3 regions of the Pseudomonas sp. E1MeOHC2 genome follow, and region 1 is predicted to be linked to each of the others. Evidence: predicted binding sites of a transcription regulator. Region 1 holds the regulator's gene; each other region holds the start of a gene.
The links. The regulator sigma-54, encoded in region 1, starts transcription at its own class of promoters, with help from an activator protein. The targets are predictions, from matches to a motif close to ANTGGCATNNANNTTGCTNT.
Positions count from the first base shown of each region.

Region 2: the regulator sigma-54 is predicted to act here: its motif matches at 1,416-1,435, upstream of ACSSU5_RS03345 (flagellar basal body rod protein FlgF).
Region 3: the regulator sigma-54 is predicted to act here: its motif matches at 1,019-1,038, upstream of flgB (flagellar basal body rod protein FlgB).

Region 1 is NZ_CP196675.1:3,405,172-3,415,832, reverse strand. It holds gene murA (UDP-N-acetylglucosamine 1-carboxyvinyltransferase) at 1-495, opposite strand, end outside; gene ACSSU5_RS15435 (BolA family protein) at 519-758, opposite strand; gene ACSSU5_RS15430 (STAS domain-containing protein) at 878-1,180, opposite strand; gene ACSSU5_RS15425 (MlaC/ttg2D family ABC transporter substrate-binding protein) at 1,177-1,824, opposite strand; gene mlaD (outer membrane lipid asymmetry maintenance protein MlaD) at 1,834-2,319, opposite strand; gene mlaE (lipid asymmetry maintenance ABC transporter permease subunit MlaE) at 2,319-3,116, opposite strand; gene ACSSU5_RS15410 (ATP-binding cassette domain-containing protein) at 3,116-3,925, opposite strand; gene ACSSU5_RS15405 (KpsF/GutQ family sugar-phosphate isomerase) at 4,174-5,148, shown strand; gene ACSSU5_RS15400 (KdsC family phosphatase) at 5,149-5,673, shown strand; gene lptC (LPS export ABC transporter periplasmic protein LptC) at 5,682-6,254, shown strand; gene lptA (lipopolysaccharide transport periplasmic protein LptA) at 6,241-6,765, shown strand; gene lptB (LPS export ABC transporter ATP-binding protein) at 6,766-7,491, shown strand; gene ACSSU5_RS15380 (RNA polymerase factor sigma-54) at 7,666-9,159, shown strand; gene hpf (ribosome hibernation-promoting factor, HPF/YfiA family) at 9,239-9,547, shown strand; gene ptsN (PTS IIA-like nitrogen regulatory protein PtsN) at 9,560-10,024, shown strand; gene rapZ (RNase adapter RapZ) at 10,027-10,661, shown strand, end outside.
Region 2 is NZ_CP196675.1:755,395-766,055, reverse strand. It holds gene ACSSU5_RS03355 (flagellar hook-basal body complex protein) at 1-1,051, shown strand, start outside; gene ACSSU5_RS03350 (hypothetical protein) at 1,123-1,308, shown strand; gene ACSSU5_RS03345 (flagellar basal body rod protein FlgF) at 1,493-2,233, shown strand; gene flgG (flagellar basal-body rod protein FlgG) at 2,280-3,065, shown strand; gene flgH (flagellar basal body L-ring protein FlgH) at 3,114-3,809, shown strand; gene ACSSU5_RS03330 (flagellar basal body P-ring protein FlgI) at 3,822-4,931, shown strand; gene flgJ (flagellar assembly peptidoglycan hydrolase FlgJ) at 4,943-6,097, shown strand; gene flgK (flagellar hook-associated protein FlgK) at 6,110-8,140, shown strand; gene ACSSU5_RS03315 (flagellar hook-associated protein 3) at 8,154-9,737, shown strand; gene ACSSU5_RS03310 (glycosyltransferase) at 9,831-10,661, shown strand, end outside.
Region 3 is NZ_CP196675.1:767,393-778,053, forward strand. It holds gene flgD (flagellar hook assembly protein FlgD) at 1-103, opposite strand, end outside; gene flgC (flagellar basal body rod protein FlgC) at 119-562, opposite strand; gene flgB (flagellar basal body rod protein FlgB) at 565-972, opposite strand; gene cheR (protein-glutamate O-methyltransferase CheR) at 1,281-2,108, opposite strand; gene ACSSU5_RS03380 (chemotaxis protein CheV) at 2,160-3,089, opposite strand; gene flgA (flagellar basal body P-ring formation chaperone FlgA) at 3,167-3,919, shown strand; gene flgM (flagellar biosynthesis anti-sigma factor FlgM) at 4,076-4,390, shown strand; gene ACSSU5_RS03395 (flagella synthesis protein FlgN) at 4,441-4,908, shown strand; gene ACSSU5_RS03400 (flagellar brake protein) at 4,988-5,731, shown strand; gene ACSSU5_RS03405 (MFS transporter) at 5,991-7,331, opposite strand; gene ACSSU5_RS03410 (glutamine synthetase family protein) at 7,463-8,704, opposite strand; gene bkdR (Bkd operon transcriptional regulator BkdR) at 9,002-9,487, opposite strand; gene ACSSU5_RS03420 (3-methyl-2-oxobutanoate dehydrogenase (2-methylpropanoyl-transferring) subunit alpha) at 9,685-10,661, shown strand, end outside.

The sequences.
Region 1 (10,661 bases):
GCTGACCGTGTCGAAGAAGAAGTGCGCACCGCGCAGGCCACCTTCAGGCGCCTTGGCCTTGATGTAGCCGCCTTCGACCTCGATCTTCGCGCCCATGGCTTCCAGGCCACGGATGTGCAGGTCGACAGGGCGCGAACCGATGGCGCAACCGCCAGGCAGGGCCACTTCGGCCTCACCGAAGCGAGCGACCATCGGGCCCAGTACCAGAATCGAGGCGCGCATGGTCTTGACCAGCTCGTACGGTGCGACCAGCGTCTTGATGGTACGCGGGTCGATTTCCACCGACAGCTTTTCGTCGATCACAGGCTCGATGCCCATGCGCCCGAACAGCTCGATCATGGTGGTGATGTCGTGCAGGTGCGGCAGGTTGCCCACGGTGACCGGGCCGTCAGCCAGCAGGGTCGCCGCCAGAATCGGCAGGGCCGCGTTCTTCGCGCCCGAAATGCGGATCTCGCCGTCAAGGCGAGCGCCGCCAGTAATAATCAGTTTGTCCATTGGAGTCTCGCCGCCAAGTTGGCTCAGGTGCGCTCAGCCCAGGCTGCGCTGCTGAAAAATTTCATGGTTACCGCATGGATGCTGCCATTGGCGATCCAGGGATTAAGGTGAGCATAGATCGCCTGCTGACGCTTGACCGGGCTCAGGCCAGCCAACTCGTCGCTGATCACGTTCAACTGGAAGTTGCAGCCTTCGCCTTCAACTTCGACCCGGGATCCCGGCAATTTTTCTTCAAGGAAGCTTTTAACTTCTACGGCCTGCATGCTCAACCTCAATCGGCGCCCGATGCGCACGGGTCGGCCATCATACAAAAAAGCCCCTCGCCTGCGAAGCCCACTGAGGGCGTGCGCTGACCGAGGGGCCATCTTTCAGTGCGAGGCCATCAACTGGCCAGCACTTCATCGAGGTCGTAGACCTCGGCAATTTCCCGCATATCGTCAGGCATACCGCGTACCTGGCAGGCCTTGCCGGCCGCCTGGGCGTCACGCATGAACGCCAGCAGCAGCGACAGGCCGACGCTGGACGATTTCGCAACAGCCGAGCAATCGAGCACCATCTGCGGCTCGCGCGAGGCGTCGATCAATGCCTTGCCTTGCTTGCGCAAGGCCGGGCCACTGCGATAGTCCAGCACGCCAGCCAGGCGCAGTACGCCCGGTTCGGCCATGCTTACCCCCGCCTCGCTCATTTCACTTCCTTGTCAGGCGAGCTGTCGGCGGCCTGCTTGGCCTTGGCCACTTCGCCGGCCCAGCCGTCGATGGTCTTGTCCAGGTTGTTGCCGTTGCGCTGCATGGCATCGGCGAACTGGTCACGGAACAGCTTGCCGATGTTGATGCCGTTGACGATGACGTTACGCACCTTCCACTCGCCGGCAATGTTCTCCAGGGTGTACTGCACCGGGTACACGGCACCATTGTTGCCGGTCACCTTCATGCCGACGCTGGCACGCTTGCCGTCATCGGCCTTGGCCGGATCGACGACGATGCCCTGGTTGTTGTACTCCAGCAAGGCATTGCCATAGAACTGCATCAGGCTGCGCTTGAAGTTGTCCTGAAAGCGCTGCATCTGCTCAGGCGTGGCTTTGCGCGAGTACTTGACGGTCATGATGCTGCGGGAAATGCCGTCAGCGTCCACCACCGGGCCCAGGATGCGGTTGAGCGCATCGTAGAAGGCGTTGGGGTTGGACTTGTACTGATCCTTGTTGGCCTTGAGGTCGCCAAGCAATTCGTTGGTCGTACCCTGAACCACATCGTGAGGCGTCTGCGCCGCCACGGTCAGCAGGGGGAAGGCCGCCAGCAGGACCAGCAGGCCACGTCGCAGGATCGAAATCATGGAAACTCCTTAATTAGCCGGTTGCGCTTCTTTCGGTTCCTTGCCAACGGAGTTGAGCAGGAACTTGCCAATCAGATCTTCCAGCACCAGAGCCGATTGGGTGTCGTGGATGGTCGCGCCGTCCTTGAGCACCTGATCTTCACCGCCCACGCTGATGCCGATGTACTTCTCGCCGAGCAACCCGGCGGTCAGGATCGAGGCAGTGGAGTCGGTCGGCAGGTTGTCGACGGTCTTGTCCAGCTGCAACGTCACCCGACCGGTGTAGGAATCACGGTCCAGATCGATGGCGGTGACCTTGCCGATGGTCACACCGGCCATGGTCACTTTAGCTCTGACCGTCAAACCGGCGATATTGTCGAAGTACGCATAAACTTTATAGGTGTCGCTGCTCGGGCTGGCCGACAGCCCGCTGACACGCAGGGCCAGCAGCAACAGCGCCAGGATCCCGGCCAGGAGGAACAGGCCGACACCGATTTCCAGGGTGCGGTTTTGCATCAGAAATCTCCAAACATCAAGGCGGTCAGAATAAAGTCCAGACCCAGGACTGCCAACGAGGCGTAGACCACGGTCTTGGTGGTGGCACGGCTGATCCCTTCTGAGGTGGGCTCACAGTCGTACCCCTGGAATACGGCGATCCAGGTCGTGACGAAGGCGAACACCAGGCTCTTGATCAACCCGTTCAACACGTCGTCGGTAAAGGAAACACTGTTCTGCATATTGGCCCAGAACGAGCCTTCGTAGACGCCCAGCCAGTCCACTGCAACCCAGGAACCACCCCAGATACCGACCACGCTGAAGATCAGCGCCAGCAGCGGCAGCGAGATGAACCCGGCCCACAGGCGCGGCGCGACGATGTACTTGAGCGGGTCGACGCCGATCATTTCCAGGCTCGACAGCTGTTCAGTGGATTTCATGTTGCCGATCTCGGCGGTCAGCGCAGAACCCGCGCGGCCGGCAAACAGCAAGGCGGTCACCACCGGCCCGAGTTCTCGCAGCAGGGTCAGGGCAACCATCTGCCCGACCGCCTGCTCGGAGCCGTATTTGGTCAGGATGCTGTAACCCTGCAGGGCCAGCACCATGCCAATGAACACGCCGGAGACGACGATAATCGCCAGCGACAGCACGCCCACCGAGTACAACTGCTTGGTCAGCAGCTGGAAACCACCGCCAATGCCGCCACGCCCGATCAGCGCGTGGAACAGGAACAGACAGGAACGCCCGAGCACTGCCAGCACGTCGATCGCCGAGCGACCGAGCAGGCGAACCCGTTCGAGTAAGGATTTTCTGCGCATCAACGCGCTCCCAGCAGGTCGGCGCGGTAATCAGGCGCAGGAAAGTGGAAGGGAACCGGGCCGTCCGGATCGCCCTTCATGAACTGGCGAATACGCGGGTTGTCCGAGCCCATCAGTTCGTCGGGGGTGCCCTGCCCCAGCACCTGGCCATCACCGACCACGTAAATGTAGTCGGCAATGCTGGCGGTTTCGGCCAGGTCGTGGGAAACCACAATGCTGGTGATGCCCAACGCATCGTTGAGCAGGCGGATCAGGCGCACCAGCACACCCATGGCGATCGGGTCCTGGCCGACGAACGGTTCGTCGTACATGAGGATCTGCGGGTCCAGGGCAATCGCACGGGCGAGCGCCACCCGGCGCTTCATGCCGCCGGACAGCTCGTCGGGCATCAGGTCGATGGCGCCGCGCAGGCCGACGGCCTGCAGTTTCATCAACACGATGTCACGGATCATTTCTTCCGACAGCTGGGTATGCACGCGCAACGGGAAGGCGACGTTCTCGAACACATCAAGGTCGGTGAACAGCGCGCCACTCTGGAACAGCACGCCCATCTGCTTGCGCGCATCGAACAGATCGCTGCGCGACAGCGTCGGCAGGTTCTGCCCGGCGACCCATACCTCACCACCGGACGGGCGCAGCTGCGCGCCCATCAGGCGTAGCAAGGTGGTCTTGCCGCAACCCGATGGCCCCATGATGCCGGTGACCTTGCCGCGCGGGATACGTATGTCGACATTGCTGAAAATGCTGCGCGAACCGCGCTTGAAGGTAAGCCCCTTCAACTCGACCGCGTAGGCGCTATCCACACTCATCTAGACTCCTTGCTAGTGCAGCCTCGTCCTAATTGACGCCGGCCCTCTTCTTGAAGGCACACGCGCCCCTGGCAGGCCGAATAGCGGCGAACTATAGCACCGCTGACAGCGCCGCCCCAAGGCCGGGGAACGAGTCGTTCAGCCCTCAGACAGGCTTTGATGACATTCGTCACAGCAATCGAAAGGGTGAGGGTTTCTTTCATTGCGGCTATAATCGCCGCCTTTTCATCAGGCATTGCTTTTTCGACATGAGCCAATCCAGCGAGCTGATCCAATCCGCCCAACGCACCCTGCGCCTGGAACTCGAGGCCGTAGAGGCCCTGCTTGCGCGCATCGACGACAATTTCGTCAAGGCCTGCGAACTGATCCTGGCAAGCAAGGGCCGGGTCGTCGTGGTTGGCATGGGCAAGTCCGGGCACATCGGCAACAAGATCGCCGCCACCCTGGCCAGCACTGGCACGCCTGCGTTTTTCGTACATCCGGCCGAGGCCAGCCATGGCGATATGGGCATGATCACCCGCGACGATGTCATCCTGGCCCTGTCGAATTCCGGTAGCACTGCCGAAATCGTCACCCTGCTGCCCTTGATCAAACGCCTGGGCATCAAGCTGATCAGCCTCACCGGCAACCCGGACTCGCCCCTGGCCCAGGCCGCCGAGGTCAACCTCGACGCCCGTGTGGCCCAGGAAGCCTGCCCGCTGAACCTGGCGCCGACCTCCTCCACCACGGCATCGCTGGTACTGGGCGATGCCCTGGCGATCGCCCTGCTCGAAGCCCGCGGCTTCACCGCCGAGGACTTTGCCTTCTCGCACCCCGGTGGCGCGCTGGGCCGTCGCTTGCTGCTCAAGGTCGAGAATGTCATGCACAGCGGCGACGAGCTGCCTCAGGTGCCACGCGGCACCCTGCTCAAGGACGCCCTCCTTGAGATGTCTCGCAAAGGCCTGGGCATGACCGTGATCGTGGAGCCGAACGGCACACTGGCCGGGATTTTCACCGACGGCGACCTGCGCCGCAGCCTTGATCGCAACATCGACGTGCACACCACCCTGATCGACGAGGTGATGACCGTGCATGGCAAGACTGCCCGCGCCGAAATGCTCGCCGCCGAGGCCCTGAAAATCATGGAAGACCACAAGATCGGCGCCCTGGTGGTGGTGGACCGCGACGACCGGCCGACCGGTGCCCTCAACATGCATGACCTGCTGCGCGCCGGAGTGATGTAAATGAACCAGAACCTGATGCAACGCGGCAAGGCCATCAAGCTCGCCGTATTCGACGTCGATGGCGTGCTCACCGACGGTCGCCTGTATTTCCTCGAAGATGGCAGCGAGTTCAAGACCTTCAACACCCTCGACGGCCAGGGCATCAAGATGCTCATGGCCTCGGGTGTGACGACGGCGATCATCAGCGGGCGCAAGACGCCAGTGGTCGAGCGCCGGGCGAAGAACCTCGGTATTCCTCACCTTTACCAGGGCCGCGAGGACAAATTGGTGGTGCTTGACGGCCTGCTCGCCGAACTGGGCCTAAGCTATGATCAAGTCGCCTACCTGGGCGACGACCTGCCTGACCTGCCGGTGATTCGTCGCGTGGGCCTGGGCATGGCGGTGGCCAATGCCGCGCCGTTCGTTCGCCAGCACGCCCAAGGCGTAACCCAGGCTCGCGGCGGCGAAGGCGCCGCCCGTGAATTCTGCGAACTGATCATGCAGGCCCAGGGCACCCTGGACGCTGCCAACGCCAACTACCTGTAAGGCTGCCCATGTTCAGCAAGAAAGTCCGCAACGTTGCGCTGCTCGGGGTCATCGCCGCCCTGCTGGTGGCGATCGGCTACTGGAACGTCAGCCCGGAGAGCTTCCTCGACAAGCCGGTGAGCCAGGTCGATGACAGCGCCATCGACTACTACGCGACCAACGCCCACAGCCTGCAATTTCTGCCCGATGGCAAGCTGCAGTATGAAATGACCGCCGACAAGGTCGAGCACCTCAAGGCCAGCGAGATCACCCTGCTGACCACCCCCGACCTGCACATGTACCGTGGCACCGAGTACCCGTGGCACGTGCAGAGCGCCCGCGCCGAGGTCAACCCGGACGGCACCGAGGTCGAACTGATCGATAAGGTCCGCGTTGCCCGCATCGACGAAAAGCAGCGTGAGACCATCATTACCAGCTCACGCATGACTGTGTTCCCGCAGAAGCAATATGCGCAGACCGAGCAAGCCGTTAGAATCGACGGCGCCGGTGGCACAACTACGGGCAAAGGAATGAAAGCGTATTTGAAAGAAAGCAGGATGGACCTGCTCTCTAACGTAAGAGGACAGTATGAGGCTCGTTAAAACCCTCCCCCTTTTGCTCAGCCTGAGCGCAGCACTGGGAAGCGCGAGCGCCTTCGCACTGCCGAACGACCGTGATCAGCCGATCCGCATCCAGGCCGACCAGGCCCACCTGGATGACAAGCAAGGCGTAGCCACCTACACCGGCGACGTGGTCATTACTCAGGGCTCGATGATGATCAAAGGCAACACCGTGACCATCACCCGCTCCGCCTCCGGCGACATCGATGTGGTGACCTCGGTGGGCAACCTGGCCTACTTCGAGCAGCAGCAGAGCGCAGCCAAGCCAGACAAGATGAAAGGCTGGGGCGTGACTATTCAGTACCAGTCGCAGAAGGACCTGGTGATTCTCACCGACCGCGCCAAGGTCGAGAACGAAGGCAACACCACCGAAGGCGAGAAGATCGTCTACAACACCCAGACCCAGGTGGCAACCGCCGGCCGTGGTGGCAACGTGACTACACCGCGTCAGCGTATCGACATGGTGATCCAGCCCAAGAAGAAGGCCGAGTAAATGGCAACCCTCAAAGCCCAGCACCTGGCCAAGAGCTACAAGGGTCGGCAGGTCGTGCGCGATGTCAGCCTGTCGATCGACAGTGGCCAGATCGTCGGCCTGCTCGGCCCCAACGGCGCCGGCAAGACCACCTGCTTCTACATGATCGTCGGCCTGGTCCAGGCTGAGCAAGGGCGCGTGCTGATCGACAACCTCGATGTCAGCCACCAGCCCATGCATGGTCGTGCTCGCGCCGGTATCGGCTACCTGCCGCAGGAAGCCTCGATCTTCCGCAAGCTGTCGGTAGCCGATAACATCATGGCGATCCTCGAGACCCGCAAGGAGCTCGACCGCGATGGCCGCCGCAAGGAGCTGGAGAGCCTGCTGCAGGAGTTCCACATCAGCCACATTCGCGACAACCTCGGCATGAGCCTCTCGGGTGGCGAACGCCGCCGTGTCGAGATCGCCCGAGCCCTGGCGACCGCACCCAAGTTCATCCTGCTGGACGAACCCTTCGCCGGCGTCGACCCGATTTCCGTCGGCGACATCAAGCAGATCATCCACCACCTCAAGACCAAGGGCATCGGCGTACTGATCACCGACCACAACGTGCGTGAGACGCTGGATATTTGCGAAACCGCCTATATCGTCAATGATGGCCGACTGATCGCCGAAGGCGATGCCGAAACCATCCTGGCCAACGACCTGGTCAAAGAGGTTTACCTGGGTCACGAGTTCCGACTCTGACCCCGGGACGCACCTGGAGCACTGGCAAATCGCCCGTATTGGGGTTTAAGTTGTTACGGTGCTCTAGGCAAACGCTACAATTTAAGGCATAAAACTTGCTTGAAATGGCGCTCCGGCGCCCTCGTGTAGTGGATGGCGCATGCGCGCCGGCGAACAAGGTATTAAGCCCCTGCCATGAAACCATCGCTCGTCCTAAAAATGGGCCAGCAACTGACGATGACTCCTCAGTTGCAACAGGCCATCCGCCTCCTCCAGCTCTCCACCCTGGACCTCCAACAGGAAATCCAGGAAGCGCTGGAGTCCAATCCGATGCTCGAACGTCAGGAAGACGGCGAAGACTTCGACAACAGCGATCCGATGGCGGACAACGCCGAAAACAAGCCGGCCGCCGAAGTCCAGGACAACAGCTTCCAGGAAAGCACTTCAAGTGCCGAAAACCTGGAGGACGGTGAGTGGAGCGAGCGAATCCCCAACGAGCTACCGGTCGATACCGCCTGGGAAGACATCTACCAGACCAGCGCCAGCAGCCTGCCAAGCAACGATGATGACGAGTGGGACTTCACCACCCGCACATCGGCCGGCGAGAGCCTGCAAAGCCACCTGTTGTGGCAACTGAACCTGGCACCGATGTCCGACACCGATCGCCTGATCGCCGTCACCCTGATCGACAGCATCAATGGCCAGGGCTACCTGGAAGACACCCTCGAAGAAATCTGCGCCGGTTTCGACCCTGAACTGGATATCGAGCAGGACGAGGTCGAAGCGGTGCTGCACCGCATCCAGCAATTCGAGCCTGCCGGCATTGCTGCACGCAACCTTGGCGAATGCCTGCTACTGCAACTGCGCCAGCTACCGGCCAGCACACCTTGGATGGCCGAGGCCAAACGCCTGGTCACCGACTTCATCGACTTGCTTGGCAGCCGCGATTACAGCCAACTGATGCGGCGCATGAAGATCAAGGAAGACGAGCTGCGCCAAGTCATCGAACTGGTGCAAAGCCTCAACCCGCGCCCCGGCTCACAGATCGAATCGAGCGAGCCCGAGTACGTGGTGCCCGACGTCATCGTGCGCAAGGACAGTGACCGCTGGCTGGTGGAACTGAACCAGGAAGCCATCCCGCGGCTGCGCGTCAACCCGCAGTACGCAGGCTTTGTCAGGCGCGCCGACACCAGCGCCGACAACACCTTCATGCGCAACCAACTGCAGGAAGCGCGCTGGTTCATCAAGAGCCTGCAGAGCCGCAACGAAACCCTGATGAAGGTCGCCACGCAGATCGTCGAGCATCAACGCGGCTTCCTCGACCATGGCGACGAAGCGATGAAGCCTTTGGTCCTGCATGACATTGCCGAAGCCGTGGGCATGCACGAGTCGACCATTTCGCGGGTTACCACGCAGAAATACATGCACACGCCTCGCGGCATCTACGAACTGAAATACTTTTTCTCAAGCCACGTCAGCACCGCCGAAGGCGGAGAATGCTCGTCCACGGCGATCCGCGCGATCATCAAGAAACTGGTTGCGGCGGAAAATCAGAAAAAGCCATTGAGTGACAGCAAGATCGCTGGTTTACTGGAGGCACAAGGCATCCAGGTAGCCCGTCGCACCGTCGCCAAGTACCGCGAGTCTCTCGGCATTGCACCGTCGAGCGAGCGCAAGCGACTGATGTAGCCCCTGGGGTGTGCCACAGCGTTTTTGGGGCAGGTGCAAGACTTGCCTCTTTATGCACGGGCAATAAAGGAGAAGCTGTATGCAAGTCAATATCAGTGGACAGCATGTAGAAGTCACCCAGCCGCTGCGCGAATACGTGCTTGAAAAGCTCGCCCGCTTGGAGGGTCACTTCGACAAGATCACCAATGTGACTGTCATCATGAAAGTCGAGAAGCTGCAGCAAAAGGTCGAAGCGACCCTGCAGATTCCAGGCGGCGAAGTGGTTGCCAACGCCGAACACGAAGACATGTATGCAGCAATTGACGCCTTGACCGACAAGCTCGACCGCCAACTGAAAAAACACAAGGAAAAACAGCAAAGCCTGCTGCAAGGTGCAGCTGCTCGCTGATCCCCCTCATCCATGATCCGACTTGAAACCATCCTGACCCCCGGCCGTTCCCTCGTGAACGTGCCGGGCGGCAGTAAGAAGCGCGCCCTCGAAAAGGTCGCCACCGTCATCGCCGAACAAGTGCCAGAGTTGGAGATGCAAGACGTCTTCGAAAAACTGGTCGCCCGTGAAAAACTCGGTTCGACCGGGTTCGGCAACGGCATCGCCATCCCCCACTGCCGTCTCCACGGATGTACCGCTCCGGTCAGCGCATTGCTGCACCTGGAAGCGCCGATCGAATACGACGCCATCGATGGCGCGCCTGTGGACCTGCTGTTTGTCCTGCTGGTGCCCGAAGCTGCCACCGATGCGCACCTGGAACTGCTGCGCCAGATCGCCAGCATGCTCGATCGCAAAGAGGTTCGTGATCGTCTGCGTGCCGCCAGCAGTAACGAGGCCCTGTACCAGGTTGTCCTGGACGTACAGAACGAGCACTGAACATGCGCCTGATCATCGTCAGCGGCCGGTCCGGCTCCGGCAAGAGCACCGCCCTCGATGTCCTGGAAGACAACGGTTTCTATTGCATCGACAACCTGCCCGCCGGGTTGCTACCGCAGTTGGCGGAAAATGCGTTGATCAATACCGAATTGCTGCAACCCAAGGTGGCCGTGTCGATTGACGCGCGCAACCTGCCCAGCCACCTGACGCGTTTCCCCGAGCTGCTCGAAGGAGCGCGTGCCCGGCATATCAAGTGCGACGTTCTGTACCTGGACGCCGACGAAGACACGCTGCTCAAACGCTTCTCCGAGACCCGTCGGCGCCACCCGCTGACCAATGCCAACCGCTCCCTGGCAGAAGCGATCCGTGTGGAAAGCGATATGCTGGGGCCGATCTCGGACCTGGCTGACCTGAAGATCGACACCACCAGCCTCAATCTTTATCAACTGCGTGATTCGATCAAGCTGCGCCTGCTCAACCAGCCCGAGCCCGGTACCGCGTTCCTGGTCGAATCGTTCGGCTTCAAGCGTGGCATGCCGGTCGATGCTGACCTGGTGTTCGACGTGCGCTGCCTGCCCAACCCGTACTGGAAGCCCGAGCTGCGCGAGCACTCCGGCCTCGATCAACCCGTGATCGA
Region 2 (10,661 bases), 2.6 Mb from region 1:
GTTCGATCCGACCAGCACAACCCCGGTGGCGGGTGTCATCGACTACAACAGCGATGGGTCCATCAGTGGCATGCTTGCTGACAGCAATGGCGTGCCGAGCGGGGCGTCGTTCACCGTAAGCAACGGTAACTTCAACATGACCGGCTGGGTGCCTGCCATGCAGGATGCCAATGGTGACTGGGCCGCCAGCGGTGCTACCGGTGCTGCTCAAACGCTGGGCGTCACTTCGCCAGCCTTGGTTGCGAACAAACCGTTCGATCCGGCCGACGAAGCCACTTATAACCGTTCATTCCCAACCAAGGTGTATGACAGCCAAGGCAACGAGCACACCCTGGAGCAGTTCTATCGCAAAACTGGCACCAACGAGTGGACCATGTACACCCTGGTCGATGGGCGTAACCCGTTCGATCCAAGCAGCACCCAGCCGCTGGTGGGCACCATCAATTTCAATAGCGATGGCTCGGTCAACTCAATGACGGCGGACAACACCGGCCTGCCTGTCGGTACGTCGTTCACTGTTGCCAACAATACCTTCAGCATGGTGGGTTGGGTGCCGGCGTCCCAGGGGGCTTCGGGTAACTGGGGTGCCAATGGCGCGGTGGGCAATGCCACTGGCATGAAGCTGTCGATGGCCAGCACGACCTCCTACAACACTGAGACTGCACGTATGTCGCAATCTCAGGATGGCTATGCCACCGGTATTTTGTCGAACTTGAGCATCGATGCGACAGGCGTGCTGTTCGCCAGCTTCAGCAATGGGCAGTCCCGCGCCATTGGCCAGGTGGCGTTGGCCAGTTTCGCTAACGAGCAGGGCCTTCAGCAGATCGGTGGTACCCGTTGGACTGAAACCTACAACTCCGGCATTCCCGGTATCGATGCGCCGAAGACCGGTACCCTGGGTGCTATCGAGTCCAATGCGCTGGAAGGGTCGAACGTCAACCTGACTCAGGAGCTGGTGGAGCTGATCAAGGCACAAAGCAACTACCAGGCGAACGCCAAGACCATTTCGACTGAAAGCACCATCATGCAGACCATCATCCAGATGGCCTGATGGACGCTTTTTGATGGTGTGTAGATAAACCCCTTTCTTGTGAAGGGGTTTGTCGTTTTGTAGGAGGGCTCATGAAAAAGCAGCTTGTCGCTTGGCTGGCAGCGTTCTGCCTCTATCACGCGCAGGCAGGTACCGCGCCGTGGTGGCGCTGGGAGAGCCAGGTGGATGGGCGCTTGGTGTGTTCCCAGTGGTCGCCAGGGGAGGGGTGGAAGCGGTTCGCGGGGCCTTACAACAATGGTGGGTGTCGTGAACGCTAGCGGTCGCTTTGCCGTTATCGGCAATCCGGCGCCGGATAACCGACGTTCAGCGTGTGGGGGGTTCCCGCAAGAGCCCGTATCCACGGGCTTTTTCATGATTTCATGAAGTTGGTTCGGAACTTGCTTTACTGCCTCCATAGCGACGGCGAGCGGCAAACGACCGCCACTGCAGCGGAGGATAACTGTGGACAAGATGCTTTACGTGGCCATGACCGGCGCCAGCCAGAACGCGCTGGCGCAGAAGGCCCATGCCAACAACCTGGCGAACATTTCCACCAACGGCTTTCAGCGCGACCTGGAGCAGGCGCGCTCGATGCCGGTGTTTGGCGACAGCTTTCCGGCGCGCGCCTTCGCCATGACCGAACGCCCGGCCACCGACTTCAGTGAAGGCCCGATGGTCGAGACCGGCCGCGAGCTGGACGTGACCGTGGCCGGCAAGGGTTTCATCGCCGTGCAGGCCCCGGATGGCAGCGAAGCCTACGTGCGCACCGGCAGCCTGAACATCGACGCCTTGGGCGTGCTGCGTGCCGGCAACGGTATGCCGGTGATCGGCAACGGCGGCCCGATTGCCATTCCGCCGGAGCAGAAAGTTGAAGTGGGTGCTGACGGCACTATCAGCATTCGCGCCATGGGTGAAGACCCACGCGTGATGGCCGAGGTCGACCGCATCAAACTGGTCAACCCCGACATCAAAGGCCTGACCAAGGGCCTGGACGGCATGATCCACACCACCAATGGCCAACCGGCAGATGCCGACGTCAACGTTCGCGTGGTGTCGGGCTTTCTGGAAGGCAGCAACGTCAACGCCGTCGAGGAAATGACCTCGGTGCTGGCGTTGTCCCGCCAGTTCGAACTGCACGTCAAGATGATGAACGCGGCCAAGGAAGGCGACGAAGCCATGGCGCGTGTTTTGCAAATCGGCTAATCACATTTGAACGGGTGCCGTAAAACAGGCGCACGAGGAGAACAGCATGCTTCCGGCTCTTTGGGTCGCTAAAACCGGCCTGTCCGCCCAGGACACCAACCTGACGGTCATTTCCAACAACCTGGCCAACGTCTCGACCACCGGTTTCAAGCGTGATCGCGCCGAATTCCAGGACCTGCTCTACCAGATCAAGCGTCAGCCCGGCGCCCAGTCGACCCAGGACAGCGAGCTGCCTTCGGGCCTGCAGGTAGGTACCGGTGTGCGCATTGTCGGCACCCAGAAAAACTTCACTACCGGCAGCCTGCAGACCACCGAGAACCCGCTGGACATGGCGGTCAATGGCCGTGGCTTCTTCCAGATCCTGCAGCCCGATGGCACCGTTTCCTACACCCGCGACGGCACCTTCCACCTGAACTCCGATGGCCAGATCGTCAATGCCGACGGCATGGCGCTGGAACCTGCCATCGTCGTGCCAAATGACGCACAGACCTTCACCGTCGGCCAGGATGGCACGGTGTCGATCACCGTCGCGGGCAACCCGGCGGCGCAGGTAATCGGCAACATTCAGACCGCCGACTTCATCAACCCCGCTGGCCTGCAGGCAATGGGCAACAACCTGTTCCTGGAAACCGCCGCCAGCGGCGCGCCGCAAGTCGGCACCCCAGGCCTGAACGGCTTTGGCACCACCCTGCAGCAGACCTTGGAAAACTCCAACGTCAGCACCGTGGAAGAGCTGGTGAACATGATCACCACTCAGCGTGCCTACGAGATGAACTCCAAAGTCATCTCCACCGCCGACCAGATGCTGTCGTTCGTCACCCAGCAGCTGTAAGCCCCTGAACCTGGCCCCGTAGCCCAGTTACACCGTGAGGTAAGCGTCATGAATCGTCTGTTGTCCGTCTTCGCCCTGGGGGGGGCGGTGTTGTTGGCAGGTTGCGTCGGCCCGACGCCCAAGCCCAACGACCCGTACTATGCGCCGGTGTTGCCGCGCACCCCGTTGCCGGCGGCGGCCAACAACGGTTCGATCTACCAGGCCGGGTTCGAGCAGAATCTGTACAGCGACCGCAAGGCGTTCCGGGTGGGTGACATCATCACCATCACGCTTAACGAACGCACTTCTGCCAGCAAGAACGCAGGCTCGCAGATCCAGAAGAACAGCAAGGCCGACATCGGCCTGAGCTCGCTGTTCGGCAGCACGCCCAACACCAACAACCCGTTCGGCGGCGGTGACCTGTCGCTGGAAGCCGGTTACAGCGGCGAGCGCGCTACCAAGGGCGACAGCAAGGCCACCCAGGGCAACACCCTGACCGGTTCGATCACCGTGACCGTGGCCGAAGTGCTGCCTAACGGCATCATCGCCGTGCGCGGCGAGAAGTGGCTGACCTTGAACACCGGCGAAGAGCTGGTGCGCATTGCCGGCATGATCCGCGCTGACGACATCGCCACCGATAACACCGTGCCGTCCACTCGTGTGGCCGATGCGCGTATCACCTATTCCGGGACCGGCTCGTTTGCCGATGCCAGCCAGCCCGGGTGGCTGGACCGCTTCTTCATCAGCCCGCTTTGGCCTTTCTGAGTACGGATGACCATGTTCAACGTGAGGCAGCTGATTGCCGCAACCCTGCTACTGTCCTGCGCCTTCGCGGCCCAGGCCGAGCGCCTGAAGGACATCGCCAGCATCTCTGGCGTGCGTTCCAACCAGCTGATCGGTTACGGCCTGGTGGTGGGGCTCAACGGCACGGGTGACCAGACCACCCAGACGCCGTTCACCCTGCAGACCTTCAACAACATGCTGTCGCAGTTCGGCATCAAGGTGCCGGCGGGTTCTGGCAACGTGCAGCTGAAAAACGTCGCGGCGGTGTCGGTGCATGCCGACCTGCCGGCGTTCGCCAAGCCCGGCCAGGTGGTGGACATTACGGTGTCGTCGATCGGTAACTCCAAGAGCTTGCGCGGTGGCAGCCTGCTGCTGACCCCGCTCAAGGGTATCGACGGCAACGTCTACGCCATCGCCCAGGGCAACCTGGTGGTGGGCGGCTTCGATGCCGAAGGCCGCGATGGCTCGAAGATCACCGTCAACGTTCCGTCGGCCGGGCGTATTCCCGGTGGCGCCAGCGTCGAGCGGGCGGTGCCGAGTGGGTTCAACCAGGGCAACAGCCTGACCCTGAACCTCAATCGCCCAGACTTCACCACCGCCAAGCGGATCGTCGACAAGGTCAACGAACTGCTCGGCCCTGGAGTCGCCCAGGCTGTGGATGGTGGTTCGGTGCGTGTCAGCGCGCCGATGGACCCGAGCCAGCGGGTGGACTACCTGTCGATCCTTGAAAACCTCGAGATCGACCCGGGCCAGGCGGTGGCGAAGGTCATCATCAACTCGCGTACCGGCACCATCGTGATTGGCCAGAACGTCAAGGTTTCGCCTGCTGCGGTGACCCACGGCAGCCTGACCGTGACCATTACCGAAGACCCGATCGTCAGCCAGCCGGGCGCGTTCTCCAATGGCGAGACCGCCGTGGTGCCACGCTCGCGGGTCAACGCCGAGCAGGAAGCCAAGCCGATGTTCAAGTTTGGCCCGGGTACCACGCTGGATGAAATCGTCCGCGCGGTGAACCAGGTCGGTGCGGCGCCCAGCGACCTGATGGCGATCCTCGAAGCCCTGAAACAGGCCGGCGCCTTGCAAGCCGACCTGATCGTGATCTGAGGACGCAGCGGATGAACAGCAAAAGCCTGGTTTCCGGCAGCGTCGACAGCGGCGCCTACACCGACCTCAATCGCCTGAGCTCGCTCAAACACGGCGACCGCGACAGCGAAGGCAACGTGCGCAAGGTGGCGCAGGAGTTCGAGTCGCTGTTTATCAGCGAAATGCTCAAGGCCTCGCGCAAGGCCAGCGATGTGCTGGCCGACGACAACCCGATGAACACCGAGACGGTCAAGCAATACCGCGACATGTATGACCAGCAGTTGGCCGTGAGCATGTCCCGCGAGGGCGGCGGTATCGGCCTGCAGGACGTACTGGTGCGCCAGTTGACCAAGAGCAAGAGCACGGCCGGCACCAGCAGCCCGTTTGCGCGCGGCGAGGGCAGTGGCCCGGCGCTGTGGGGCAACAAGGTGGCGGAGCCTGTGCGTGCCGCCGAGTCGGGCGCGCCCCGTAACGACGTCGCTGCCCTCAATTCGCGGCGCCTGGCGCTGCCGAGCAAGCTGACCGACCGCTTGCTGGCCGGCATCGTGCCGTCGGCCGCAACCAGCAACAGCGCTGCCGTGCCGCCCCGTGACGGCCAGCAGGTGGCCAAGGCCTTTGCCGTGCCGGACAACGGCCTGCGCATTGTCGGGCGTGCCGTGGCCCAGCCACCGCTGGCGCCGAACAAGGCGTTCTCTGACAGCGACACGTTCGTTGCCACCATGCTGCCGATGGCCGAGCAGGCCGCCAAGCGCATCGGTATCGACCCGCGCTACCTGGTGGCCCAGGCGGCCCTGGAAACCGGCTGGGGCAAGTCGGTCATGCGCAACACCGATGGCAGCAGCAGCCACAACCTGTTTGGCATCAAGGCCAGTGGTAACTGGCAGGGCGAGCAGGCGAGGGCGATCACCAGCGAATTCCGTGATGGCCAGTTCGTCAAGGAAACGGCGGCGTTCCGCTCGTACGATTCCTACCAGGACAGCTTCCACGACCTGGTCAGCTTGCTGCAGAACAATTCGCGCTATCAAGATGCGGTGAGTGTGGCCGATAAACCCGAACAGTTTGTGCGAGAGCTGCAGAAGGCCGGTTACGCCACCGACCCGAACTACGCCAGCAAGATCTCGCAGATCGCAAGACAGATGAAGTCGTACGAGCGCTACGCAATGCTCGGTACCACAACGAAACTTTAAGGGCATGCAACCATGGCGAGTCTGATCAACATTGGTATGTCGGGGCTTGGCGCCGCGCAGTCGGGGATGTACACCCTCGGTAACAACATCGCCAACGCCGATGTCGAAAGCTATTCGCGCCAGCAGAACGTGCAGAAGACCAAAGGCGGCCAACAGGTTGGCCAGGTCTTCATCGGCAGCGGTACCACCTTGGCCGATGTGCGCCGGGTGTACAACGCGTTCCTCGAGAACCAGCTGCGTACCACCACCTCGCTGAGCAGCGAAGCTGGCTCGTATCTGAAGCAGATCACGCCGCTGGATACTGCCCTGTCCAGCAGCGACACCGGCATTACTGCCGCGCTGCAGAGTTTCTTCAGTAGCATGCAGGACGCTGCTGCCAAGCCTACCGAGGATGCCTCGCGACAACTGTTGCTGACCAGTGCTCAGTCCCTGGCCAAGCGCTTCAACACCTTGTCTTCGCAGCTGAACCAGCAGAACAGCAATATCAGCAGCAACATGGCATCAATAGCCGATCAGGTTAACAACCTGACCAAGACCGTCGCAGATCTGAACGATCAGATTGCCAAGGTGAGCGCGGTCACCGGCCAGCCCAACGACCTGCTTGACCAGCGTGATGGCGCGGTACGCGAACTGAACGCATTGATTGGCACCGATGTGGTGGAGCGTGATGGCAACTACGACATCTACCTGAAGAACGGCCAGGCACTGGTGCTGGGCAAAACCACCCAGACCCTGGGTGTCGAGCCAAGCGCCACCGACCCGACCCGCACGAGCCTGATCCTCAATCGCGGCTCGACCAAGATGGACATCACCAGCAGCGCCACCGGTGGTGAGCTGGGCGGCCTGCTGCGTTACCGCAGGGAAACCCTCGATCCGGCGCTCAATGAACTGGGGCGTGTGGCCCTGGTGGTGGCCGACGCGATCAACAGCCAGTTGGCCCAAGGCATCGACAGGAACGGCGACTTCGGCGCCACCCTGTTCGGTGACATAAACAGCGCCAAAGCCATCAGTGAGCGCAGTGTTGCCAAGTCGGGCAACAGCGCCGGCTCCGGCAACCTCGATGTCACCATCAAGGACACCGGCAAGCTGTCGATCAGCGATTATCAGGTGACCTTCACCAGTACCACCGGCTACAGCGTGCGCAAACTGCCTGAAGGCACTGACATGGGTAGCTTCGACCTGAGTGACAGCCCGCCACCGGTGATCGATGGCTTCACCTTGTCGCTTAATGGCGGTGGTTTGAGTGCCGGCGACAGCTTCAAGATCACCCCCACCCGCAATGCCGCGGCCAGCATCGAAACCGTGCTGACCGACCCCAAACGCCTGGCGCTGTCGTCGTCGCTGACCGCCACCAGCGGCTCTGGCAACAAGGGCACTGGGGTGATTACCCAGCCGAAGCTGACCTCCGAGCTGGACATCTATGACGCTGCCCAGCGCTCGCAACTGCAGGCCGGGTTGAAGTACTCGACCCCGGTGAAATTGGTGTTCGCTGACGACACCGCCTCGCCGCAGGCTTACAAGCTTTACGACGCCAAGGGTACCGAGATCGGTAGCGGTACCATTGTGCCGGGCCAGGATAACAAGCTGCAGTTGTCGGTGCCGATGGTCGATGGCAATGGCAACTCGTTGGGCAGCAACTTCACCTTCGAGATGAGCGTTTCCGGCGCACCGAAGAATGGCGATAGCTATACCGTGGCCTTGACCGGTGCCGGCTCAGCGGACAACCGCAACGCCCTGTCGGTGATCGACCTGCAGTCCAAATCCACCATTGATGTGGGCGCCAATGGCAAGGGCATCAGCTTCACCGATGCCTATGCCAAGCTGGTATCCGGAGTTGGCGGCAAGGCTGGCCAGGCCCAGATGGACGGCGACGCCACCAGTGCATTGCACGCCTCGGCACTGGACAGCCGCAACGGCCTGTCGGGTGTATCGGTCGACGAAGAGGTCGGTAACTTGGTCAAGTTTCAGCAGTACTACACCGCGTCGTCGCAGATCATAAAGGCGGCCCAGGAAACCTTCGCCACCCTGATCAACAGCCTTTAAGGAGTCGTAGACCGTGAGCGTACGCATTTCTACTTCGCAGTACTACAACACCACCAGTGCAAACTATCAGCGTAATTTCGCCAATTCGCTGAAGACCCAGCAGGAGGCCAGCGATGGCATCCGTGTACGTTCTGCAAAGGATGACCCGGTGGGTGCCGCACGCTTGCTGCAGTTGGAGCAGCAACAAAGCATGCTCAAGCAATACGCCACCAATACTGTCAATGTTCGTAATGCCCTGGGCACTGCGGAAAGCACGTTGAAGTCGATTGGTAACGTCCTGCAGCGGGTCAACGAGTTGGCAGTGAGCTCCGGCAACGGCGCGTTCACCGACTCTGACCGTAAGGCCAATGCCGATGAACTGGCTTCGCTGGAAGACCAACTGTTCAACCTGATGAACAGCAAAGATGAGAGCGGAAAGTACATTTTCTCGGGTTCCAAGGGCGAGACGCCACCCTACCAGCGCAACGCCGATGGCACCTACAGCTACCAAGGCGACCAAGGCAAACTGAACCTGCAGGTGGGGGACATGCTCAGCCTGGCCGCCAACGAGACTGGCTACGATGCCTTCGAGCAGGCACTCAACACCAGCCGCAGCGAGACCAAGCTGACCGCGCCTGCTACGGACGATGGCCGCGTCAGCCTGTCCAACGGCCAGGTATCCGGTAGCGCGACGTTTAACGACCGTTTCCGCAGTGGCGAGCCTTACACGCTCGAGTTTGTCAGCAGCACCGAGTACAAGATCACGGATGCCAAGGGTAATGACGTTACGCTCGAGGCCAGCCAGGGCGGTAAATTCGATCCCAAGGGCGAAAACACTTCAGTCAACTTCCGCGGTGTCGATCTGCGCCTGGCCATCACCTACAAGGATGGCGACAAGGGTAACGAAGATGCCGCCATCGCGGGTCATACGTTCAGCTTGAGCTCCAAGGCCGATGAGGTGTCCGGAACGCGAAGCCCAGGTAATAGTTCTTCTGAGCAGGTCACCGGTGCAACCATCACCGACCCGGACCTCTACAAGGCAGCCTTCCCGTCAGGCGGCGCCGTGCTCAAGTTCACCGGCAGCAATACTTTCGAGCTGTATGCATCGCCTGTCACTGCCGACAGCCGCCCGGTCGCCAAAGGTGCGCTGGGTGGGCCGAACGGTACTACCGCGTCGGCTGCGGGTGTCAGCTTCGAGCTGTCGGGTGCGCCGAGTGCCGGCGATTCGTTCGAGGTGAAGGTCGACACTCACCAGACCCAGAACGTGCTCGATACCATCAGCAAGCTGCGCACCGCGCTGAGCACGCCGATGGACGGTGATCCGGCAGCAAAGCAGAGCTTCCTGGTCTCGCTGGATTCGGCGATGGGCAACGTCGCTAGCGCCATCAACCAGGTCTCTTCGTCGGTCAGTGCTATCGGCGGTCGCGGCCAGGCGCTGGATGTGCAAGCAGAAACCAACGAGGCGTTGAGTACTGAAAACACCAAGACCCAAAGCTCGATTCGCGAAAGCGATCCGGCCGAGGTGATGCTGCGCCTGAACATGCAGTCCAACATGCTGCAGGCTTCCTTGCAGGCCTATGCAAAAATCGCCGGGCTGTCGTTGGTCAATTACATCTGATCGAGGCTTTTTGGGGTGAGGTGATCTGCATGTAAAGGGTCATCTTGCCTTCCCTCGCCGCATAAAATGCTTTACCGCTTAAGTGAGTAACCTGTGAGCGCACAGCCCCTCGTCACTATCGCCATTCCAGCGTTCAATCCAGAGTTCTTTCGCAGCACGCTGAGTAGCGCGCTCATTCAGGACTACCCCAGGCTGGAGGTGGTCATTTGCGACGACAGCCCTGGCCAAGAGATCGAGGCGATTTGTGAGGAGTTGGGCAGGGCTTCCCCGCTGGTCGTGCGTTATGTGCGCAATCCCCAGCGCTTGGGCTTTGCCCGCAACTTGCTGGCTTGCTTGAGCCACGCTTCAGGTGAGCTGATCAAGTTTCTCTGTGATGATGACCTGTTGTTGGAGCAGTGCATCAGCCATCAGGCGAAGGTCATGTGTGACCATGAGCAAGTGAGCATGGTGAGTAGCCAGCGTTTGCTTTGCGATGCGGATGACATTCTTCTGCCCTCTCGAGGGCTTAATGCAGTGATCGCCCCGACCAGTGCCTTGCTTCATGGCACTGACCTGCTTGCATGTATAGCGGACAGTACTGCCAACCTTTTTGGTGGCATCAGCCATGCCCTGTTCCGTCGTGCTCAGGTTGAGGAATACTTGGCAACACTGGTGCAGGATGGTCAGGGGTTCTCCGCACGCCTCGATATGGCCCTGTTTATCTGCTTGTTGCGTCGTGGGCATCTGGCCAGCCTGGAGCACGTGCTGAGTATTGAGCGTATTCATGCGGGCAGGCTCAGCCATCACGTGTCGATGAGAGAGGCGACCAAGGTCGAGACGGATTGGCTGCACCAGATGCTGGCTGCACGAGCGGGAGAACACGAGCCTGCCGAGGGGTGGGTACGCTACTTGCCTCTGGCATTGTGCAGCGGCGATATCGAAGAG
Region 3 (10,661 bases), 2.6 Mb from region 1:
TGCCAGTTTTGGATGCCGTGTCCGCAGCCTTCTTGGCAGCAGTACCGACACCCGACGCTGCGAGTACGTCTTTGAGATTAACGCCAGTAGTATCGATTGCCATGGTCTGAATTCCTTATCACTGACCCAGGGTCAGGACCTTCTGCATCATGGCCTTGGCCGTATTCATCAGCTCGGCGTTGGTCTGGAACGCACGGCTGGCAGAGATCATGTCAGCCATCTCCTCGACCACGTTGACGTTTGGGTAGTAGACGTAGCCGTCCTTGTTCGCCGCCGGGTGGTTTGGCTCGTAGCGCGCCTCCAGGTTGCTCTGGTCCTCGACGATGCCTTTGACCTGCACACCCTGCCCGGCTTCGCCCTGATCCTCGAACAGCGACTGGCTGGTACCGCCCTGCGCATTCTGGAAGGTGGTGGCGAACACCGGGTGACGGGCGCGGTAGGTCTGGTCGATGCTCGACGACACGGTCTCGGCGTTGGCGATGTTCGAGGCCACAGTGTTGAGGCGGGTGTTCTGCGCGCTCATGCCGCTACCGGCAATATTGAAGACACTGGAAAGGGACATGATTACTCTCCGCGCAGGGCCGAAACCAGCCCTTTGAATTTACTGTTGAGCAAGGTGAAGCTTGCCTGGAATCCGATGGCGTTTTCGGTGTAGTTCGATTGCTCTAGATGAGCGTCGACGGTGTTCTGGTCGATCGATGGCTGCATCGGGGTGCGGTATTTGAGCGTGTCGTCGGCGATGGCCAGGCCGTCGGCCTCGATGTGCCGACTGTTGGTACGGTCCAGGGCGAAGCGGCCGCTTTGCTGTTTTTCACTCTCGGCAGCGAGCACCGAGGAGAAGTCCATGTCACGCGCCTTGTAGTTGGGCGTGTCGGCGTTGGCGATATTGTTGGCCAGCACTTCAGCGCGCTGGGCGCGGAAGCCCAGAGCCTTTTCGTGAATGCCAAGCGCCTTGTCGAAGCTGATGCTCATGTCGGGGAAACCTTCAAAGGTTGACCGGAGTGTCGTTGAGCAAGGTATAGCAAGGGCTGTGCCAACCACCGGAAAGGCCGGAAACACGGGGTTGCGAGGGATGAACTGGCAGGCTTGATGCCAGAAAAGCGGCAAAGTGCTTCCGCCTGGGGAGGGAAAAGCGGCAATTGCCGGGCGGCAAAAGCGGCAAAACAAAATATTGACGTCAGGGTTTGACGATAGCGATTTGGCGCTTGTGAGATCGAGCGCCGCCCGGGCGGCGCTCGATCTCACAGGCACCACAACCCTCAAGGCATACCCACCTGGCCTTACTTGGCCTGGTAGATAATCCCCGGGCTGCACTGCACCATCTGGTAATGGTCCGGCAGCCCATTCAACGCCTCCGAAGCCCCAAGGAACAGGTAACCCCCAGGCTTGAGCGTGCTGTGGATGCGCAGCAGGATGTCCTTCTTCACCTGGGCCGAAAAATAGATCAGCACGTTGCGGCAGAACACGATGTCGAATTTGCCCAGGCTGGCGTAGCTGTCGAGCAGGTTGAACGAGCGGAACTCGACGCGGCTGCGAATGGCCGGCTTGACCGCCCAACGCCCCGGCCCCTTGGGGTCGAAGTAACGCTGCAGGCGTTCTTGGGACAAGCCGCGGGCAATCGCCAGGCTGTCGTATTCGCCGGTCTTGCAGTTGGTCAGCATGGTCCCGGACAGGTCGGTGGCGACAATCTGCGCCCCCATCTTCAACTGGCCCAGGTTGCTGCGCTCGAACTCGTCGATGGCCATCGAGATGGAGTAAGGCTCCTGCCCCGATGAGCAGGCCGCCGACCACATGCGCAGGCGCTGGCCCGGGTTATTCTTGATGAACTCGGGGATGACCTTGTTCTTCAGCACCTCGAAGGGGTAGGTATCGCGGAACCACAGGGTCTCGTTGGTCGTCATCGCGTCGACCACCTGTTCGCGCAAGCCGCTGCGCGGCTGGGTCTGGATGCGCTGCACCAGCTCACCCAGGCTCTTGATGCCCTGTTGCTCCATCAGCTTGTTGAGACGGCTGGAGACCAGGTACTGCTTATTCTCGCCCAGCAGGATGCCACAGGCTTTCTCCAGGAAGACCCGGAACTGTTCGAAATCCAAATTACCCGTAGACACTCTTGCCGCCTCTTTTCAATCGCTGGTGCCGGGAGCGGGCTCCCGGCTGCTTCAATGCGTTGCTTTGATCCGATCAACCACGCGCTGGGCCAGGTCGTCCGGTTTGAACTTGGCCAAAAAATCATCGGCGCCGACTTTCTTGACCATCGCCTGGTTAAATACCCCAGAGAGCGAAGTATGCAGGACGATGTGCAATTTTTGCATGCGCGGATCGCTGCGGATCTCCGCCGTGAGCGTGTAACCGTCCATTTCTGGCATTTCAATGTCCGAGATCATCATCAGGAACTCTTCTTCCGGACGCTTGCCCTCCTCCACCAGCTGGCGCAGGTAGTTGAGCGCCTGGCGGCCGTCGTTCAGCGCCACCACCTCGACACCGACGGTTTGCAGGCAGCGGCTGACCTGCTTGCGCGCCACCGACGAATCGTCGACGGTCAACACCCGCAGCAGCACGGCCTTGTCCTGCACTTCGGCATCGACCACCCCGGCAGACACCTGCTCGGACGACGGCGCCACTTCGGCCAGCACCTTCTCTACGTCGATGATCTCGACCATGCGATTGTCCACCCGGGTGACGGCAGTCAGGTAGTGGTCGCGGCCGGTGCCCTTGGGTGGCGGATGGATTTCTTCCCAGTTCATGTTGACGATGCGCTCGACCGAGTGCACCAGGAAGCCCTGGGTCTTGGTGTTGTACTCAGTGATGATCACGAAACTGTTGCGCGTGTCTTCCTGCAGCGGCGCCAGCCCGGTGGCCATCGACAGGTCGAGGATCGGGATGGTCGCCCCACGAATGTTGGCCACGCCGCGCACCACCGGGTGGGACTTGGGCAGCAAGGTCAGCGCTGGGCACTGCAGTACTTCTCTGACCTTGAACACGTTGATGCCGTAGAGCTGCCCGCCATTGAGGCGAAACAGCAACAATTCCAGGCGATTCTGCCCCACCAGCTGTGTACGCTGGTTGACCGAATCCATAACACCCGCCATGCCAGACTCCTTTACGTTTCAGCCTTTCGTTGCAAATCAGGTACCGAGTCGGCACGGGCTTTGCTTTTTTGAGCGCCATGTACACGAAAACGACATTTTTCCGACGATTGACGCACCTGCTGACTGGCTCGCTGGCCACGCTGTGCCTGCTGGTGCCCGGCGTTCGCACGCTGGCGGACGCGTTTACCTTGCCTGAACAGCTTATCGGTGTCACCCAAGGGTTTCTTGAATTCACCGTAGAAGATTATCTGGCCACCACCCAGACCGTCGGCCGTTACGAGATCCAGGTCAGCACGCTCGACCCTCGTTTGCGCATGCCACTGTGCAGCCAGCCGCTGGACGCGTCACTGGAAAGCCCCTCGCAGCCACTAGGCCGGGTCACCGTGCGGGTACGCTGCGACAGTGCCGCGCCATGGACCGTGTTCGTGCCGGCAACGGTGCGGTTGTTCCGCGATGTGGTGGTGGTTACCCGCCCGCTCAAGCGCGACAACGTGGTGGGCGAAGGCGACGTGGCCCTGCGCGAGCGCGATGTCGGCACCCTCGGCCAGGGTTTTCTCAGCGAACTCGACCAGGCAGTGGGCATGAAGATGCTACGGCCCACCGTCATCGACCAGGTGCTCACCCCGCAGCACCTTGAGCAGGCCGAGGTGGTGCGCAAGGGCGACCAGGTGGTAATCATCGCCCGCAGCGGCAGCCTGAGCGTGCGCATGCCGGGCGAAGCATTGAGCAAGGGCGGCCTGAGCGAACAGATCCGGGTGCGCAACCTGAATTCCAAACGCGTGATCAAGGCCAGAGTGACCGGCCCCGGCCAGGTCGAGGTGACGATGTAGCAGGATTGCGCTGGCAGTGTGGAACGGCTTTTCCTAAACTGTGTCAGAAAACGGGTTCGCGAGCTTGCTGACAGGCGGCTAAGCATTTGTGCCTAAAGTTTCTATCGGGTTGGCCGAAAACAAGGCAAGCGTCCAAATACCCAGGGGTTTCTGATCATGGTCATCGACTTCAGTCGTTTGAATAACTCTCCGTCCGTCACGGGCGGCGTTCGTGGCTCTGCCGCGTCCGGCACCGCCGAAAAGCCCGGCGCGAGCCAGGAAACGCCTAAAAGCACCGTCGCCAGCGGAGAAGCAGTACACCTCAGCCAAGAGGCACAGCAGTTGCAAAAAGTCAGCGACACGCTGCGCGAGCAGCCCGTCGTCAACAGTGCCCGCGTGGCCCAGTTGAAACAGGCGATCGCCGATGGCAGCTACCAGGTCGATGCCGGCCGGGTCGCCAGCAAACTGCTCGATTTCGAAGCCCAGCGCTGACCGTTCGGCGCGCTGACTTCATGGACGCTTACTGAAGCCAAGAGTTAGCCATGCACGACATCACTTTGCTGCAACTGATCGAAGATGACATTGCCCCGATGCAGGAGCTGCTTGACCTTCTTCAACAGGAAGCAGTCGCCTTGCATGGGCGCGACATGGCGCCACTGGAGGGCATCCTGGCCCGCAAGCAGTCGCTGATCGTGTTGCTCGAACAGCAAGGCCAGCGGCGCAACAACTTGCTTGCCGGCCTCGGCCTGAGTGCCAACCGCGCCGGAATACAGGCCGTGGCCGCACAGTCAGCGAATGGTGAAGTGCTCATGCAGCAACTCGACGTGCTGACCCAGCTAATGGACACCTGCCGGCAGGTCAACGAGACTAACGGCCGGATCATCCAGGTTCAGCAACACGTCACCAACAACCAGATCAGAATCCTCATGGGTGGCGATTCTCCGTCGCTCTACGACAGCCGGGGCAGCACCTCGCTGCTGGCCAAGCCGCGCGCACTCAGCCAAGTGTGATACTTCTATCAAGGCACAGAACATACTGGCAAAATGCCGTTACTTGCGTGTGTCGTTTTTGCCTGGAGATTGATTAGCCGTGTTCAATGAAGCCGATGCCCCGCAGCCGCCAAAGGTGCTCAGTACGCCTTTGGAGATCGCGGCCAACCTGCGACAGCTGCAGGAAAGTCATGACCCCCTGATCATCACCTTCCATGATCGCAGCCAGCGCTTTCAGAGCTACGTGGTACATGTCGACCGCGACAGCAAAACCCTGGCACTGGACGAGATGATCCCCCGCGACGGCGAAAAATTCATCGAGAACGGCGAATCGTTTCGCGTCGAAGGCTTCCACGATGGTGTGCGCATCGCCTGGGAATGCAATGCCCCGCTGACCATCAGTGAAGTCAACGGCCACCGCTGCTACCGCGGCGCGATGCCGGAAGAAATGACCTACCACCAGCGCCGCAACGCATTCCGCGCCGCACTCAAGCTGTCACAGCTGGTCGACATCACCCTCGACGGCACTCACCTCAAGGGCAACGGCGCCCTGCGCGGCAAGCTGCTGGACATCTCGGCCACCGGTTGCAAGCTGCGCTTCGAAGGCAATGTCGAGGACCGCCTGCAACTGGGCCAGGTGTACGAGCGCTTCAAGGCTGGCAACCCACTGGGCCTGGGCGATACCATGGTCGAACTGCGCCACCTGCACTTCGAAGAGCGTATCAACACCACCTTCGCTGGCGTACGTTTCCATAACCTCAGCGGCCAGGCGCAGCGCAAGATCGAGAGCTTTGTCTACCAACTGCAGCGTGAGGCGCGGCGGTTCGATAAAGACGACTATTGATAGCGCCGCTTCAGGCCTGAACGCCACCCAATCGGGTGGCGTTTTCGTTTGGCGCCTGCCCACCTCGGGCGCTTCGCGGAACATGCCCTTTATGATTCGTTGCACATTCACCGCCGAGCTGCATTGCCAATTCGGCCAGATTGGCGTGGTTGATACGCCGCTGGGCGCCCATCCTTTTTTTTCGGCTGATCAGGACGGCTGGCTGAGTACCGATGACATGCGAGGAGACTCACTCAGCTCTGTTCATGGGGGGAGCGGGTCAAACCGACCGCTGCACCTCAGCTTCAGGCTTGACGCCCTCGGCGCTCGACGCCTGATCCTGCTCGGTATCTTCCGCCGCCACCGGTGCCTGCATCACGTCCTGCACGGTTTGTTCATCGACCCGTGGGTCCAGCGCCGCCGACAACGGCGAACCGGCTGCAGGCATCGCCACGTGGCCCAACGGTGCGTCCTGCACCTGGTGCAGCCCGGTGACCGCTTTCGGCCGAATCCGCCACACCAGCACCAGCGCGAAGAACACGAAGAAGGCATAGAGCATCTGCGAGCCCAGCACCTTCATCAATACCCCGGCTGCCAGCGGGCCGATACAGGCGCCCACGCCATAAGTGACCAGCAACATGGCCGTCAGCGATACGCGGCGCTCGCTCTCGACATGGTCATTAGAGAACGCCACCGCCAACGGATACAGGCAGAACTGCAGCAACGAGATGACAAAGCCGATGCCGAACAGCAACTCCAGCGGCACGCTGGGTAAAATCGCCAACGGCGCCGAGGCCAGCGCCAGGCCGACTGCGGCACTGCGAATCAGCACCGCGCGGTCGTAGCGGTCGGACAGCCAGCCCAACGGCCACTGCACCAATAACCCGGCAAAGATGCAGCTGCCCATGAACAGACCGATCTGCTCGGTGGACAGCCCTTGGCTAGAAGCATACAGCGGCGCCAGGCCGTAGAACGAACCGACGATCAGCCCCGAACCGAGTACCGTGCTCAGCGACTGGGGCACCCGCTTGATGAAGAACTTGGGCTCCATCGGTGCCGGGCGCAAAGGCGCCGGGTGAATGCGCCGGGTCATCGCCACGGGCACCAGGCACAGGGCGAAGCACATGGCGACCAACATCAGCAGTTCAGGGCCGAGCTCGGGGTGCACCACCAGGATCAGCTGGCCGAGCACCAGGCCCAGGTAAGAGGCGATCATGTAGCCGCTGAACACCGCGCCACGGTGCTTGGCGTCGGCTTGTTCATTGAGCCAGCTCTCGATGACCATGTACTGGCACATCATCCCCAAGCCGACCACCATCCGCAGCCCGACCCAAGCCGGCAGCCAGTTGGTCATGCCATGGCCGAGCACCGCCGCGCAGACGATGCCCGCGCAGGTCGCATAGGCGCGGATGTGCCCTACCCGGCCGATCAGCCGGTGGCCGACCTTGCCGCCCACGGCCAGGCCGAAGTAGTTGGCCGCCATCAACGCACCGACCCACAAACTGTCGACATGATCGGCCGCCAGGCGCAGTGCCAGGTAAGTACTGAGCAGGCCTGAGCCGATAAGCATCATCAAGGCAGCGAAATACAGCGACTGAAACGGCTTCCAGATGTTTCGCATACGTCCCGTCGGGCTCCCTGGTCAGGTGGCGTTGGCTTGTTGGCTAGCATAAAAGCAAATGTGCCGCAGCGCAGTCCCCTGCCGGCGAAATAGCAGAACAGGGGACGCGTCCAGTAGCGGTCGTGTCGCGATCAGGCTTGTGCCGCCAGGACCCGACGCTCCCAGGGCGTGATCTCGTCGAAGAAGTCGGTCAGTTCCAGGGTCTTGGTGGCGACGTAGCCTTCGATGAACTCAGTGCCGAACAGTTCCCGCGCCAGCGCGCTGCGCTTCAGGCGTTCAAGCGCCGCGTGTAGGGTACAGGGCAGACTCAGGTGCTCCGGCACCTCGAATTCGCCCTGAATGGCCGGAGTCGGCTGCAAGCGTTGCTCGATGCCGTGCAACCCTGCGGCCAGGCTCGCGGCGATCGCCAGATACGGGTTGGCGTCGGCACCGGGCAGACGGTTTTCCACGCGCCGGGCCACCGGCGCACTGGCCGGTATGCGCAGGCCTGCCGCGCGGTTGTCCTCCGACCAGCAGGCATTGTTGGGCGAGGCGTAGGGATGACACAGGCGCTGGTAGGAATTGACGTTGGGGGCGAACAGCGCGGTGAAGTCCGCCATGCACGCCTGCAAACCGCCAATAAAGTGCAGGAAGGTCTCGGTCGGCTGCCCCTGGTCATCGCTGAACACGTTACGCCCGCTGCCGATCTCCACCAGGCTCTGGTGGATGTGCATGGAACTGCCGGGGGTTTTCGCCAACGGCTTGGCCATGCACACCACGGTCAGCCCATGCTTGAGCGCCACTTCCTTGAGCAGGTGCTTGAACAGGAACGTCTGGTCGGCCAGCAGCAGTGGGTCACCGTGCAACAGGTTGATCTCGAACTGGCTGATGCCCATCTCGTGCATGAAGGTGTCACGCGGCAGGCCGAGCGCCGCCATGCACGCGTAGACCTCGTTGAAGAACGGTCGCAAGCCGTTGTTGGAGCTGACACTGAACGCCGAATGACCAAGCTCCCGGCGGCCATCCTTGCCCAGCGGCGGCACAAACGGCTGCAGCGGGTCGGTATTGGGTGCGAAGACAAAGAATTCGAGCTCCGTCGCCACCACGGGCGCCAGGCCCAAGGCTGCGTAGCGGGCGATCACCGCCTTGAGCTGACCACGGGTGGACAACGCAGAAGACCTGCCATCCAGTTCGTTGGCATCGCAAATGGCCAAGGCGCGCCCGTCGTCACTCCAGGGCAGGCGATGGATTTGGCTGGGCTCAGCCACCAGCGCCAGATCACCGTCATCGCTGCCGTAAAACCTTGCCGGGGGGTAGCCTCCCATGATGCATTGCAGCAGTACGCCACGGGCCATCTGCAGGCGCCGGCCTTCGAGGAACCCCTCGGCGGTCATCACCTTGCCGCGCGGTACACCGTTGAGGTCGGGGGTGACGCATTCGATTTCATCGATGCCCTGGAGGTGCTCGGCGAGAGTATTCGGGCCGGGGGTGGTCATGACGCTTGTCCTTGTTGTTATAGGCTGACAACAACATAGGCTGGGGGTGTTTAAAATATCAAGCACCTGACTTGATTGCTGTGCTGGCCTCTTCGCGGGGCAAGCCCGCTCCCACAGATATACCGCCGATACTGAGCGAAAGCATGTACCCGTGGGCGCGGGCTTGCCCCGCAAAGAGGCCGGAATGGGCAACCCTCATTCCCGCAACGTCATCCCATTGGAAGGCAACGGCAACGCCGTTTTATACCGCACCTGTTTCAAGGCAAAACTCGACCGGATATTCGCCACCCCCGGCAACCGCGTCAGGTAATCGAGAAACCGCTCCAGCGCCTGAATGCTCGGCAACAGCACCCGCAGCAGGTAATCCGGATCCCCGGTCATCAGGTAGCACTCCATCACCTCGGGGCGTTCGGCGATTTCTTCCTCGAAGCGGTGCAGCGATTGCTCCACCTGTTTTTCCAGGCTCACATGAATGAATACATTTACATCCAGCCCCAGCGCCTCAGGCGACAACAACGTCACCTGCTGGCGGATCACCCCCAGCTCTTCCAAGGCCTTGACCCGGTTGAAACAGGGGGTGGGCGACAGGTTCACCGAGCGCGCCAGCTCCGCATTGGTGATGCGCGCGTTTTCCTGAAGACTGTTGAGAATGCCGATATCCGTACGATCGAGTTTGCGCATGAGACAAATTCACCGGTTTTTTGTGTTTATGCGGAATGTTTATCTGCGCCCGTAGGCAAAGGCAACCAACTTGAGAGAAAAATTCTTCTGCTGTGCCACTAAGATGTACAGGACGCTGACTTACCAGTCACAAGCCGGTACTCAGCGGCGGCCGCTTCAGAGCTCACAAAAACAACATTCGAGCGAGCGTAAAAAGCATGAACGAGTACGCCCCCCTGCGTTTGCATGTGCCCGAGCCCACCGGCCGGCCAGGCTGCCAGACCGATTTTTCCTACCTGCGTCTGAACGATGCAGGTGTTGTCCGTAAACCTTCTATCGACGTCGATGCTGCCGACACCGCAGAGCTGTCCAACAGCCTGATCCGCGTGCTGGACGAGCACGGTGACGCCCTGGGCCCATGGGCCGAAGACATCGACCCACAGGTACTGCGTCAAGGCATGCGCGCCATGCTCAAGACGCGCATCTTCGACAGCCGCATGGTGGTAGCCCAGCGCCAGAAAAAGATGTCCTTCTACATGCAGAGCCTGGGCGAAGAAGCCATCGGCAGCGCCCAGGCCCTGGCCCTGAACCGCACCGACATGTGCTTCCCCACCTATCGCCAGCAAAGCATCCTGATGGCCCGCGACGTGTCGCTGGTGGAGATGATCTGCCAGCTGCTGTCCAACGAGCGCGACCCGCTCAAGGGCCGCCAGCTGCCGATCATGTATTCGGTGCGCGAGGCAGGCTTCTTCACCATCAGCGGCAACCTGGCGACCCAGTTCGTGCAGGCGGTCGGCTGGGCCATGGCCTCGGCGATCAAGGGCGATACCAAGATCGCCTCGGCCTGGATCGGCGATGGCGCCACTGCCGAGTCGGACTTCCACACCGCCCTGACCTTCGCCCACGTGTACCGCGCGCCGGTCATCCTCAACGTGGTCAACAACCAGTGGGCAATCTCCACCTTCCAGGCCATTGCCGGGGGTGAATCGACCACCTTTGCCGGCCGTGGCGTGGGGTGTGGCATCGCCTCCCTGCGCGTCGACGGCAACGACTTCGTCGCCGTGTACGCAGCCTCGCGCTGGGCCGCCGAACGCGCCCGCCGTGGCCTGGGCCCGTGCCTGATCGAATGGGTCACCTACCGTGCCGGCCCGCACTCGACCTCCGACGACCCGTCCAAATACCGGCCTGCCGATGA